Regions from separate parts of the Streptomyces sp. NPDC048504 genome, predicted to be linked through region 4. Evidence: riboswitches for the same ligand, from Rfam matches in the RefSeq annotation. Region 4 holds a riboswitch; each other region holds the start of a gene.

Region 1 (2,924 bases), on a different contig from region 4:
CACGCCGTACGGTGACCGCCCTCGGCGACTGCGGGCGAACCCGCTCGGCACCAGTACCACCGGCCCATCGGAGCGCTCGGCGACCCCGTGGGCCACGGAACCGAGGGCAAGGCCCGCGAAACCGCCCGTACCGCGCAGCCCGAGGACCGTGGAGTCGGCCTCGGCGGTCAGGGGGAGCAGCGCCGGCACGGCCTCTCCGGTGAACGCGACCACGTCGGCCCGGAGTTCGGGGTGGTCCTTCGTGAGGGAGGTGACGAGGGCGTCGGGAGAGGGCTCGCGGAAGTAGGGCCAGGTGGTGAGGAGTTGGCCGTCCGGGAGTGTCGAGACGTGTACGACCCGCAGGGGGAGTCCGCGCAACTCGGCTTCCTCTGCTGCCCAGTCGGCCGCGATGCGGCTGTCCGCGGAACCGTCGACACCGACAACGATCAGTTGGGGCATGGCCGTTGGACCTCCGTGCGAGCGAGTCGGGGCCTCCACGATCCGCCGCGCGGAGCGTGCCGCACAGGGGTTGGACGGAACCGGAGGAAAGTCCGCGGTGCAGGCGCTGGGCCATGGGGCCGCCGGGCTTCGCGCGGCTCGGCGCGGCACCGCACCCCGTGGCGGGAGCCGACGGGCGATCTTGATACGTTGTGCGGGCCAGTCGTGCCACAACCGAGGCCAGGGAATCCGGTGGGAATCCGGAACTGACGCGCAGCGGTTAGGGGGACGGGCGGGGCAATAGACGCCACTGGGGCGACGCGGGCCGGCCGAAGGAGCCGGTGTGCGACGCGCCGGGAAGGCGCCCCGTCCGGACGAACCCGAGTCCGAAGACCTGCTGGCGCCTTCTCGCCCTCGGCGAGGGGGAGTTCGTAGGCCAGGCTCCGCGTTCGAGCCCCGACAGGCAAGGCATGCCCGTGATCCGTACCGCCCCCGTCCCGCTCCGCCGCCGTACTGCGGCCCTCCTCGTCGCACCCGCCCTGCTGCTCACCGCGTGCGGTGGATCCGACGGCGACAGTGCCGACGGCGAGACGGAGAAGTCGGCCGCGGGCTTCCCGCTCACCCTCACCGACTGCGGGCACAAGATCACGTTGAAGTCGGCCCCCGAGCGGGTCGTCTCCCTGAACCAGGGCACCACCGAGATCCTGCTCTCCCTCGGCCTCGCCGGCCGCATCGCCGGCACCGCCACCTGGACCGACCCGGTGCTGAAGGGCCTGGAGAAGGCGAACGCGGCCGTGCCGCGCCTCGCCGACAACGCGCCCTCCTTCGAGAAGGTCCTCGACGCCGAACCCGACTTCGTCACCGCGTCCTTCGTCTCGACGCTCGGCAAGGGCGGGGTCGCGACCCGCGAACAGTTCGAGAAGCTGGGCGTGCCGACGTACGTCTCGCCGTCCGACTGCGCGGGCAAGGACAACGACAGCGGCGGCGACGGTTCGCGCAGCACACCGCTCACCCTCGACAGCGTCTACGGCGAGATACGCGACCTGTCCCGTGCGATGGGCGTGAAGGCGCGCGGCGACCAGCTCGTGGCTCAGCTGAGGGCACGGGTGACCAAGGCCACCACCGGCCTCGACGCCTCGGACACCTCTCTCATGTACTGGTTCGCGAACTCCCAGTCGCCTTACCTGGCCGGCTGCTGCGGCGCCCCGGGTGCCATCACCCGCGCCGTCGGTGGAAAGAACGCCTTCTCCGACACCCACGACGAGTGGCCCCAGATCAACTGGGAGACCGTCGCCGACCGCGACCCCGACGTCATCGTCCTGGGCGATCTGACCCGCAAGTCGCAGACCGCCGAGACCGCCAAGGCGAAGATCCACTTCCTGGAGACCAACGCCGCCACCCGCAATCTCACCGCCGTCAAGAAGAAGCGGTACATCCTGCTCAGCGGACAGGCGATGAACCCCTCCATCCGCACCGTCGAAGGGACCGAACAGGTCGCCGCCGGCCTGCGCGACTTCGGACTCGCCAAGTGACCGTCCGCACCCTGTTGTTGACGGGCGGCGGGCTGGTCGCGCTGCTGGTCTCCGTGGCCTTCGCGGTGACGATCGGGCCCGCCGACATCTCCACGGCCGACGTGTGGGCGTCGGTCGCGTCCCACCTCGGCGGTGGCGAAAGCGCCCTTGCTCCGTTGCGGGACGGCATCGTCTGGAACCTGCGTATGCCCCGCACGCTGCTCGCCGCCGTCTGCGGTGCCGGGCTCGCGCTGTGCGGCGCCGTCATGCAGTCCCTGCTGCGCTATCCGCTGGCGGACCCGTTCGTGCTCGGCGTCTCGTCCGGAGCGTCCACGGGGGCGGTCGCGGTGGTCGTGCTCGGGGTGGGCGGCGGGGCCGTGTCGCTGTCGGCGGGCGCCTTCGTCGGTGCGCTGCTCTCCTTCGGGCTGGTCATGCTGCTCAGTCACAGCCTCGGCGCGAGCATGGACCGGGTGGTGCTGTCCGGCGTGGCCGCCATGCAACTCTTCTCCGCGCTCACGTCGTTCACGGTGCTGACGTCGGCGGACGCCGAGACCACCAAGGGCGTGCTGTTCTGGCTGCTCGGCTCGCTCTCCGGCGCGGACTGGGGCCAAGTGCTGCTCTGCGCGGGCGCGTTGGCGCTCGTGCTGGTCGTATGCCTGGGCCATGCCACCACGCTGGACGCGTTCGCCTTCGGAGAGGAGGCGGCCGCAGGCCTGGGCGTGAACGTCGCCCGCGCCCGACTGATCCTGCTTTGCGCCACGGCGCTGCTCACCGCCGTACTGGTCAGCTGCGCCGGGGCGATCGGCTTCGTCGGCCTGGTCCTGCCGCACGTCACCCGCGCGTTGACCGGTTCCGGGCATGTACGACTGCTGCCGGTCACCGCGCTGACCGGAGCCGTCTTCCTGGTATGGGTGGACACCCTCGCCTGTACCGTCGTCGATCCCCAGGAGGTACCGGTGGGGGTGGTGACGTCACTGATCGGCGTACCCGCGTTCG
Region 2 (2,924 bases), on a different contig from region 4:
TCGCGTTGAGCAGGGTGACGAGGTTCTGGCCGCCGAAGTCGTGGACGTCGGCGCCCTTCGCGGTGGTCGCCACGAAGACGAGTTGGGCGTAGGCGGCCGGACCGCCTTGCGTGGCCCAGGAGTTGGCGTGGGTCTCCAGCCAGCGCAGGGGCTTGGCGGCCTGGTCGTGCAGGCCGAGGGAGGACAGGGCGACGATCGCGTCGGCCGTGTTGCCGTAGTCGGGCTGGGGCTTGGCGCCGGGGAGCGCGGTGGTGAGGTGGCCGGTCCTCGCCATGGCGTGGGCGAGCCACGCGGCGCCGTTGTCCGCCACCCTGAAGGGATCGTCGCCGGACTTCTCGCACGTCGCGGGTGCGTCGGCGTCGTCCTGTCGGCTGCCGGTCAGCGACTCGCCGTAGAGGCCCAGCACGGCCGCCGCGGTCGCGTCCGCGTTGGCCGCGAGCCTGCCCTTCTTGTCCGGCTGGTAGGCGAAGGCGCCCGCGTCCGCGCCGCCGTCGCAGGGCAGCGCGAGCTTCCGCAGGGCGTCGTACGGGGACTTGCCGTCCTTCTGGAGGTTCGGCACGGTCACGCCCGCGTCCGCGAGGGCGCCGATGACGACGGAGGTGGAGTTCGCGTCGCTGGCCCCGCCGGGGGAGTAGCCCCAGCCGCCGTCGGGGTTCTGGATCGACTTCAGCCACGTGACGGCCTTGGTGACGGCGGAGTCCCCGCGGCCGTCGTTCGCGAGGGCCTGTACGGCGGCGGCCGTGCTGTTCGTGTCGACCATGACCTTGGCGTCGCAGGCCTTGGCGGGGTCGGCCCGGAACGCGGCGAAGGCGCCGTCGGCGCACTGCTGGCCGACCAGCCACGTCACCGCCTGGTCGGCGGGCTCCACGCCCACCGCGTCCTGCGCCAGCAGCGCGAGGGACTGGCGCCAGACGCCGTCGTAGGCCGGGTCGGAGGTGCCGTAGAGCCCGGCGGGTATCGCCGCGGACGGCGAGGGCGACGGACCGGCGGCGACGGCCGGGGCCGCCGCCATCACGGTGACGACGGTGGCCAGGACCGCGGCGCTGCGGCGGACGTTCATGATCGGCGGGTGCCTTCTCTGCGGGGAGCACGGCAGCGCGGGGACCCCCGGGCGGCTCGGCTCCGTATTCCTCGACGGTGCATGTGAACCGGTCACGTGCCGTACGGGGCGGTCCGGCTCACCGGGCCCCTGGGGGACCGGATCACGGTTGCGGGTCAGCGCCGGAATTGCACCGGCTTCCTCCCGTACGGGTGTGATGACGACCCGGCCACTGTACGGGGAACCTGAGCCCCCGCTGTGGGCAGGGGTTGCCCGGTCCGCCGTCCCCGGTAGGTTCTGGCCATGCCAGCCACGGGGAAAGCGCCGGGGAAGCTGATCGGCTCCGGCCGTACCGCCGACGTCTACGAGATCGACGAGGCGTGGGTGCTGCGCCGCAACCGCGAGGACTGGGGGGACGCGGCGGCCGAGGGCGCGGTGATGGAACATGTGCGGGCCCACGGCTATCCCGTGCCCCGGGTGCGCATGGAGGACCCGGGCACCTCGCGCACCTCGCGTACCGATCTCGTGATGGAGCGGCTGACCGGGCCCACCATGGTGGAGGCGTTCGTCGCGGGTGCGATCGACGCGGTGGAGGCCGGGACCGTACTCGCCTCTCTGCTACGGCAGTTGCACGCGATCCCCGGTCGGCGGCCCGGAACTCGGGTGCTGCACCTCGACCTTCACCCGGAGAACGTGCTGCTCACTCCGGACGGCCCGCGCGTCATCGACTGGGCCACGGCGGAGGACGGTGACCCGGCTCTCGACTGGGGGCTCTCCGCGATCATCCTCGCCCAGGTCGCCGTGGACGACGATCAGCCGGTCGCCGGACCGGCGCGCGCGATGCTCGTCTCGCTGCTCGCGGATCCTTCCGGGCTCACGGGGGAAGGGTTGGCGGAAGCGCGGCGGAGGCGGGCGGTGAATCCGACGATGACTCCGCGTGAGGTCGAACTCCTCGGTGTCGCCGAGGAGTTGGTGCGGTCGGTCGCGCTTCTGCCGTAGCGGTGGAGGAGGCCAGGAGGGCCAGTTTGTCGGCCGCGTCGGTGTCCGGGTCCGGGTGGTAGATGACGAGGGTCTGGCGCGGGGCGCCGTCGATGCTCAGGCGTTCGCGGTTCAGGTGGAGGGCGCCGACCTGGGGGTGGTCGAGGTACTTGGCCGCGCCCTCGCAGGACTGTACGTCGTGGCGGGCCCAGAGTCGGCTGAACAGGGGGCTGGCGAGGGAGAGTTCGCCGACCAGCTCGATGAACCGGGGGTCGTCGGTGTCGGTGCCGACCGCCTCGCGGAAGGCGGCGACGATACCTCCGCTGGAGTTCTCCCACTGCGGGTGGAGTGCCTGCTCGGCGGGGTCGAGGAACAGGGAACGCAGGCGGTTGGCGCCCGCCGTGAAGCGCGGTGACAGGGCGGTCGCGAGGGTGTTGGCGGCGAGGACGTCGAAGTAGCGGCCCTCGACCAGGGCCGGGAGCGGGAGCGTCGTGAGCAGCTTGGTGATGCTCGGCGGGACCGTCTCCCTGCGGCGCTGGGGGCGGATGCGCTGTCTGCGGGGGCCGTCGGCGCCGAGGCGCAGCAGGTGGGCCGTCGCGGTGCCGTCGAGCCGCAGCACCCGGGCGATGGCTTCGAGGACCTGCGCGGAGGGGTTGCGGTCGCGGCCCTGCTCCAGCCGCAGGTAGTAGTCGGCGCTGATGCCGGCCAGCATCGCGACCTCCTCGCGGCGCAGGCCCGGCACCCGCCGGACCCCGAAGACCGGGATACCGGCCTGTTCGGGCGTGACGAGTTCGCGGCGGGCGCGCACGTACTCACCCAGCAGGTTCGGTTCGTCGGCCATCTCCTCACTGTAGATCGGGCGGACGGGGGCCTGCCTGGTCCTGTCACCCCCAGGGTCGGCGGGGCC
Region 3 (2,924 bases), on a different contig from region 4:
GCCAGTTGGCGATCCCCCAGCTCTTCGAGAACATGTTCCCGGACTGGTTCGCGGGCGTGGCCTTCGCGGCGATCGGCATCGGCGCCCTCGTCCCGGCAGCCATCATGTCCATCGCGGCCGCGAACCTCTTCACCCGCAACATCTACAAGGACTTCATCAAGCCCGACGCGACCCCGGCCCAGGAGACCAAGGTCTCCAAGATCGTCTCGCTCCTGGTGAAGGTAGGCGCCCTGGCCTTCGTCCTGACGATGGACAAGACGGTCGCCATCAACTTCCAGCTCCTGGGCGGCATCTGGATCCTCCAGACCTTCCCGGCCCTGGTAGGCGGCCTCTTCACCCGCTGGTTCCACCGCTGGGCCCTCCTCGCCGGCTGGGCGGCCGGCATGATCTACGGCACCCTCGCCGCGTACGGCGTCGCCTCCCCGACCCAGGACCACTTCGGCGGCTCGTCCAAGGAGATCCCCGGCATCGGCGAGATCGGCTACATCGGCCTGACGGCGTTCGTGCTGAACGTCGTCGTGACGGTGGTCCTCACCTTCGCCCTGAAGGCGTTCAAGGCCCCGGAGGGCATCGACGAGACCAGCCCCGGCGACTACACGGCGGACGCGGGCGACCCGGGGGTACAGGTGGAGCTGCCTCCGGCAACAGCAGGGGCGACTCATTAGCACTGGGTGAGTGGCCCAACCCAAGGGGCGCGGGGAACTGCGCGACCAGCCACGACGAACCCGCAGCGGGCCACCGAGAGCACCCCCTCGGCGGCCCGCTGTTCGTACACACTGGCCCACATGGACATCCTCATCCGCCGAGCGAACCCCACCGAATACGAGACCCTCGGCGAGATCACAGCACAGGCCTACCTCCAGGACGGCCTCCTGGACTTCGGCGAGAGCGACAGCTACCTCGACGAGTTGAGAGCCGTAGCAAAGCGAGCCGCCGCAGCCGACGTACTCGTCGCTCTGAACGACGACCACATCCTCGGCGGAGTGACCTTCGTCCCGTCCGGCGGCCCGATGGCCGACATCGCGAAACCCGGAGAGGCCGAGATAAGGATGCTCGCCGTGTCCCGCGAGGCCCGCGGCCGAGGCGCCGGCGAGGCCCTGGTACGTGCCTGCATCACCCGCGCCCGAACCACAGAAGCCTGCACAACCATCGTCCTGTCGACCCAGAGCTCCATGCACGCAGCCCACCGCATCTACGAACGCCTGGGTTTCGTCCGCACACCCGACCGGGACTGGAATCCCGTGCCACACCTGGACGATCTCACTCTGCTCACCTACAAGCTGACACTCTGAAACCGCCGCGACACAACATCTGGTGGTGCCACGACAACCCGGCACAAGATGTATGCTCATGCTCGCTGTCGCCGCAGGGGAATCCGGTGCGAATCCGGAACTGTCCCGCAACGGTGTACTTACGTGCATATGCACGCATGGTCAGTCCGAGGACCTGCCGACGGCGCGCGTCCGGCCACCCGGCCAGGGCGCATGACGTCCGGGCCTCGTGGAGTGGGCCGGTGGACGCGACGCCCCGTGCGCTCGTGTACTGCCGCCTGCCCTCGGCGAGGCCCCGTGCCGAGCGAGGGAGAGCCCCACCGTGACCATCGCGCCAGCAGAGCCGGCATCAGCGACCCAGGCGAACGAGGCGATCGCGGCGACCACGACCGGACCCGGAACCGCCGTTCCCGGAACGGCCGTTCAGGACGCCGACGGCCCCGGTACCGCGATCCTGCGGACCCTGACCGAGCTGACCGCCGACCTCCCCGACGCCGACCCCGGCCGGGTCGCCGCCGCCACGTTGCGCGGCCGGTCCGCGCACGCGGACGTGGCGGAACTGCGCGAGCTGGCGACGGAGGCGGCCGCCGGCCTCATCTCCGAGGACCCGGTCTACTCCCGGCTGGCCGCCCGGCTGCTGACGATCAGCATCGCCGCCGAGGCCGCCTCCCAGGGCGTCACGACGTTCACCGAGTCCGTCGCCGTAGGCCACCGCGAGGGCCTCATCGCGGACCGCACCGCCGAGTTCGTGACGCTTCACGCGGCCCGCCTCGACGCGCTGATCGACACGGAGGGCGACGACCGCTTCGGCTACTTCGGCCTGCGCACCCTGTACAGCCGTTACCTCCTGCGGCACCCGATCACCCGCAAGGTCATCGAGACCCCCCAGCACTTCATGCTCCGGGTCGGGGCCGGCCTCGCCGAGGACGACAGCGCCCGCGCCCTGGACGAAGTCGCCGCGCTCTACCGCCTGATGAGCCGCCTGGACTACCTCCCGTCCTCCCCCACGCTCTTCAACTCCGGCACCCGGCACCCCCAGATGTCGTCCTGCTACCTCCTCGACTCCCCGCTGGACGAGCTGGACTCCATCTACGACCGCTACCACCAGGTCGCCCGCCTCTCGAAGCACGCCGGCGGCATCGGACTGTCGTACTCCCGCATCCGCAGCCGGGGTTCGCTGATCCGGGGGACGAACGGGCACTCCAACGGCATCGTCCCGTTCCTGAAGACGCTGGACGCCTCGGTCGCCGCGGTGAACCAGGGCGGCCGGCGCAAGGGCGCGGCCGCGGTGTACCTGGAGACCTGGCACTCCGACATCGAGGAGTTCCTGGAGCTGCGGGACAACACCGGTGAGGACGCCCGGCGTACGCACAACCTGAACCTGGCGCACTGGATCCCGGACGAGTTCATGCGCCGGGTGAACGCGGACGGCGACTGGTCGCTCTTCTCCCCCGCCGACGTGCCCGAGCTGGTCGACCTGTGGGGGGACGAGTTCGACGCGGCCTACCGCAAGGCCGAGGCGCAGGGGCTCGCCAAGAAGACCATCCCGGCCCGTGACCTCTACGGCCGCATGATGCGCACCCTCGCGCAGACCGGCAACGGCTGGATGACCTTCAAGGACGCGGCCAACCGCACCGCCAACCAGACGGCCGA
Region 4 (2,924 bases):
GTGCGGCGACTGGCCGCCGACCTCGGGCACACCCTGTGATCGAGGTCGACACCTATGTGAAGGGCGTACTCGGCGGCAAGCGGGCCCTGGTGGCCCGCGCCATCACCCTCGTCGAGTCGACCAAGCCCCAACACCGGTTCATGGCCCAGGAGTTGCTGACCGAGCTCCTCCCGCACAGCGGCCAGGCCCGGCGCATCGGCATCAGCGGCGTACCGGGCGTAGGCAAGTCGACCTTCATCGACGCCTTCGGCACCCTCCTCACCTCCCTCGGCTTCCGGGTCGCGGTGCTGGCGGTCGACCCGTCCTCCACACGGACGGGCGGTTCGATCCTCGGCGACAAGACCCGCATGGAGCGCCTCTCCGTCGACCCGGCGGCCTTCGTCCGCCCCTCCCCCACCGCCGGCACCCTCGGCGGCGTCGCGAAGGCGACCCGCGAGTCCATCGTGGTGATGGAAGCGGCGGGGTACGACGTCGTCCTCGTCGAGACGGTAGGCGTAGGCCAGTCGGAGACGGCGGTAGCCAACATGGTCGACTCTTTCCTGCTGTTGACGTTGGCCCGTACCGGCGACCAGCTACAGGGCATCAAGAAGGGCGTCCTGGAACTGGCGGACGTCATCGCCGTCAACAAGGCGGACGGGCCGCATGAGCGGGATGCGAAGAGCGCGGCACGTGAACTGGCAGGCGCACTACGGCTGATGCACCCCGCTGACGCGGCCTGGACCCCGCCGGTACTGAGTTGCAGCGCGCGCGAGGGCACCGGCCTGGACACGGTCTGGGAGCGCCTCGAACAACACCGCTCCCTGCTGGAGTCCACCGGCCGCCTGGCTGCGAAGCGCAGCGAGCAGCAGGTGGATTGGACGTGGACGATGGTCCGCGATGAACTTCTGGGGAGGCTGCACTCCGATCCGGCGGTACGTGCGCTGGCTCCGGCCCTCGAACGCCAGGTACGCGAGGGCGAGTTGACAGCAACCTTGGCGGCAGAGGAAATCCTGCGAGCCTTCGAATCCCGGGGACCCCGACCTACCTAGGGGCGCGGGGAACTGCGCGACCAGCCCCCACCGGCCGAAAGCCAAAACTCGACGTACCCGCTACGCTGATCGACGCAGCTGGTTCGCCCCGTCACCCAGACGGACGCGTCGCAAGAGGGAACCCGGTGAAATTCCGGGACTGCCCCGCAGCGGTAAGCAGGAACGACCGCCGTCATACGCACTGGGCCCACACAGGACCTGGGAAGCGACGGCCAGTAGGTGACCTCCAGTTCAAACGGGGGCCGTGCCCGCAAGTCCGAAGACCTGCCACCTGCCCGCACGCGAAGCATTCGCGCGCGGAATCCCGGTGACCTCGTGGGCGGGTCGGCGTACACACGGGCGGTCACCATCCCCCGGTCTACGAACCTTCGCGCTCACGTCCCGACACCGGGATCCAGGGAGATATCTCGCGAAGGAGATTTCCGTGACACCGAAGTCCGCAGCCGCGGCAGCACGGGCAACCGTCTACGGCTACCCCCGCCAGGGCAGGGGCCGAGAACTCAAGAAGGCCATCGAGGGCTACTGGAAGGGCCGCGTCGACGCCGAAGCCCTCCGGACCACCGCCGCCGAACTGCGCCGCACGAACTGGCGGCAACTGGCGGACGCCGGCATCCACGAGGTACCGACCGGCGACTTCTCGTACTACGACCACGTCCTGGACACCAGCGTCATGGTCGGCGCGATCCCCGAACGCCACCGCGCCGCCGTCGAACTCGACGCGCTGGACGGCTACTTCGCGATGGCACGCGGCACCCAGGACGTGGCGCCGCTGGAGATGACGAAGTGGTTCGACACCAACTACCACTACCTCGTGCCCGAGTTGGGCCCGGACACCGTCTTCACCACCGACTCCGCCAAACAGGTGGCGGAGTTGAAGGAGGCCCTCGCCCTGGGCCTCACCGCCCGCCCGGTGCTCGTCGGCCCGGTCACCTACCTCCTGCTCGCCAAGCCCGCGCCCGGGGTGTCCGCGGACTTCGATCCGCTGACCCTCCTGGACCGGCTGCTGCCCGTGTACGCCGAGGTCCTCGCCGACCTGCGCGCGGCCGGCGCGGAGTGGGTACAACTCGACGAGCCCGCCCTGGTCCAGGACCGCACCCCGGCAGAACTGAGCGCCACCACCCGCGCGTACCGCGCCCTCGGCGCCCTCACCGACCGGCCGAAGCTGCTCGTCGCCTCCTACTTCGACCGGCTCGGCGACGCGCTGCCGGTCCTCGCGAAGGCGCCCGTGGAGGGCCTCGCACTCGACTTCACCGAGTCCGCCGCCGCCAACCTGGACGCCCTCGCCGCCGTGGGCGGACTGCCCGGCAAGCGGCTGATCGCGGGGGTCGTCAACGGCCGTAACGTCTGGGTCAACGACCTCACCAAGTCCCTTGCCACACTGGGCACGTTGCTCGGTCTTGCCGACCGGGTCGACGTGGCCGCCTCCTGCTCGCTGCTCCATGTGCCGCTCGACGCCGCCGCCGAGCGGGACATCGAGCCGCAGATCCTGCGCTGGCTCGCGTTCGCGCGGCAGAAGACCGGCGAGATCGTCACGCTTGCCAAGGGCCTGGCCCAGGGCACCGACACGATCGCCGCCGAACTCGCCGCCAACCGCGCCGACTTGGCCTCCCGCGCCGGTTCGGCGCTCACCAGGGACCCCGCCGTACGGGCCAGGGCCGCCGCGGTCACGGACGCCGACGCCCGCCGCTCCCAGCCGTACGACGAGCGGACCGCGGCGCAGCGCGCGCATCTCGGGCTGCCGCCGCTGCCGACGACCACGATCGGCTCCTTCCCGCAGACCTCCGAACTGCGCACCGCGCGGGCCGACTTGAGGGCGCGGCGGATCGACACTGCCGGTTACGAGGAGCGCATCAAGGCGGAGATCGGCGAGGTCATCTCCTTCCAGGAGAAGACCGG

The links. A riboswitch is a leader RNA that binds a small molecule or an ion and turns the genes downstream of it on or off. The one in region 4 is predicted to bind cobalamin.
Region 1: linked by a shared signal. The riboswitch ahead of ACGFY9_RS35485 (ABC transporter substrate-binding protein) and the one ahead of metE (5-methyltetrahydropteroyltriglutamate--homocysteine S-methyltransferase) in region 4 are both predicted to bind cobalamin.
Region 2: linked by a shared signal. The riboswitch ahead of ACGFY9_RS23565 (prenyltransferase/squalene oxidase repeat-containing protein) and the one ahead of metE (5-methyltetrahydropteroyltriglutamate--homocysteine S-methyltransferase) in region 4 are both predicted to bind cobalamin.
Region 3: linked by a shared signal. The riboswitch ahead of ACGFY9_RS41600 (ribonucleoside-diphosphate reductase subunit alpha) and the one ahead of metE (5-methyltetrahydropteroyltriglutamate--homocysteine S-methyltransferase) in region 4 are both predicted to bind cobalamin.

The regions. Positions count from the first base shown of each region.
Region 1 covers NZ_JBICXA010000017.1:61,536-64,459, forward strand. The annotation lists gene ACGFY9_RS35480 (universal stress protein) at 1-438, opposite strand, end outside; cobalamin riboswitch at 621-834, shown strand; gene ACGFY9_RS35485 (ABC transporter substrate-binding protein) at 888-1,949, shown strand; gene ACGFY9_RS35490 (FecCD family ABC transporter permease) at 1,946-2,924, shown strand, end outside.
Region 2 covers NZ_JBICXA010000009.1:196,118-199,041, reverse strand. The annotation lists gene ACGFY9_RS23565 (prenyltransferase/squalene oxidase repeat-containing protein) at 1-1,060, opposite strand, end outside; cobalamin riboswitch at 1,150-1,283, opposite strand; partial or broken gene ACGFY9_RS23560 (phosphotransferase) at 1,343-2,023, shown strand; gene ACGFY9_RS23555 (helix-turn-helix domain-containing protein) at 1,914-2,858, opposite strand.
Region 3 covers NZ_JBICXA010000022.1:20,036-22,959, forward strand. The annotation lists gene mctP (monocarboxylate uptake permease MctP) at 1-665, shown strand, start outside; gene ACGFY9_RS41595 (GNAT family N-acetyltransferase) at 786-1,292, shown strand; cobalamin riboswitch at 1,315-1,469, shown strand; gene ACGFY9_RS41600 (ribonucleoside-diphosphate reductase subunit alpha) at 1,645-2,924, shown strand, end outside.
Region 4 covers NZ_JBICXA010000011.1:342,463-345,386, forward strand. The annotation lists gene scpA (methylmalonyl-CoA mutase) at 1-39, shown strand, start outside; gene meaB (methylmalonyl Co-A mutase-associated GTPase MeaB) at 36-1,028, shown strand; cobalamin riboswitch at 1,091-1,315, shown strand; gene metE (5-methyltetrahydropteroyltriglutamate--homocysteine S-methyltransferase) at 1,453-2,924, shown strand, end outside.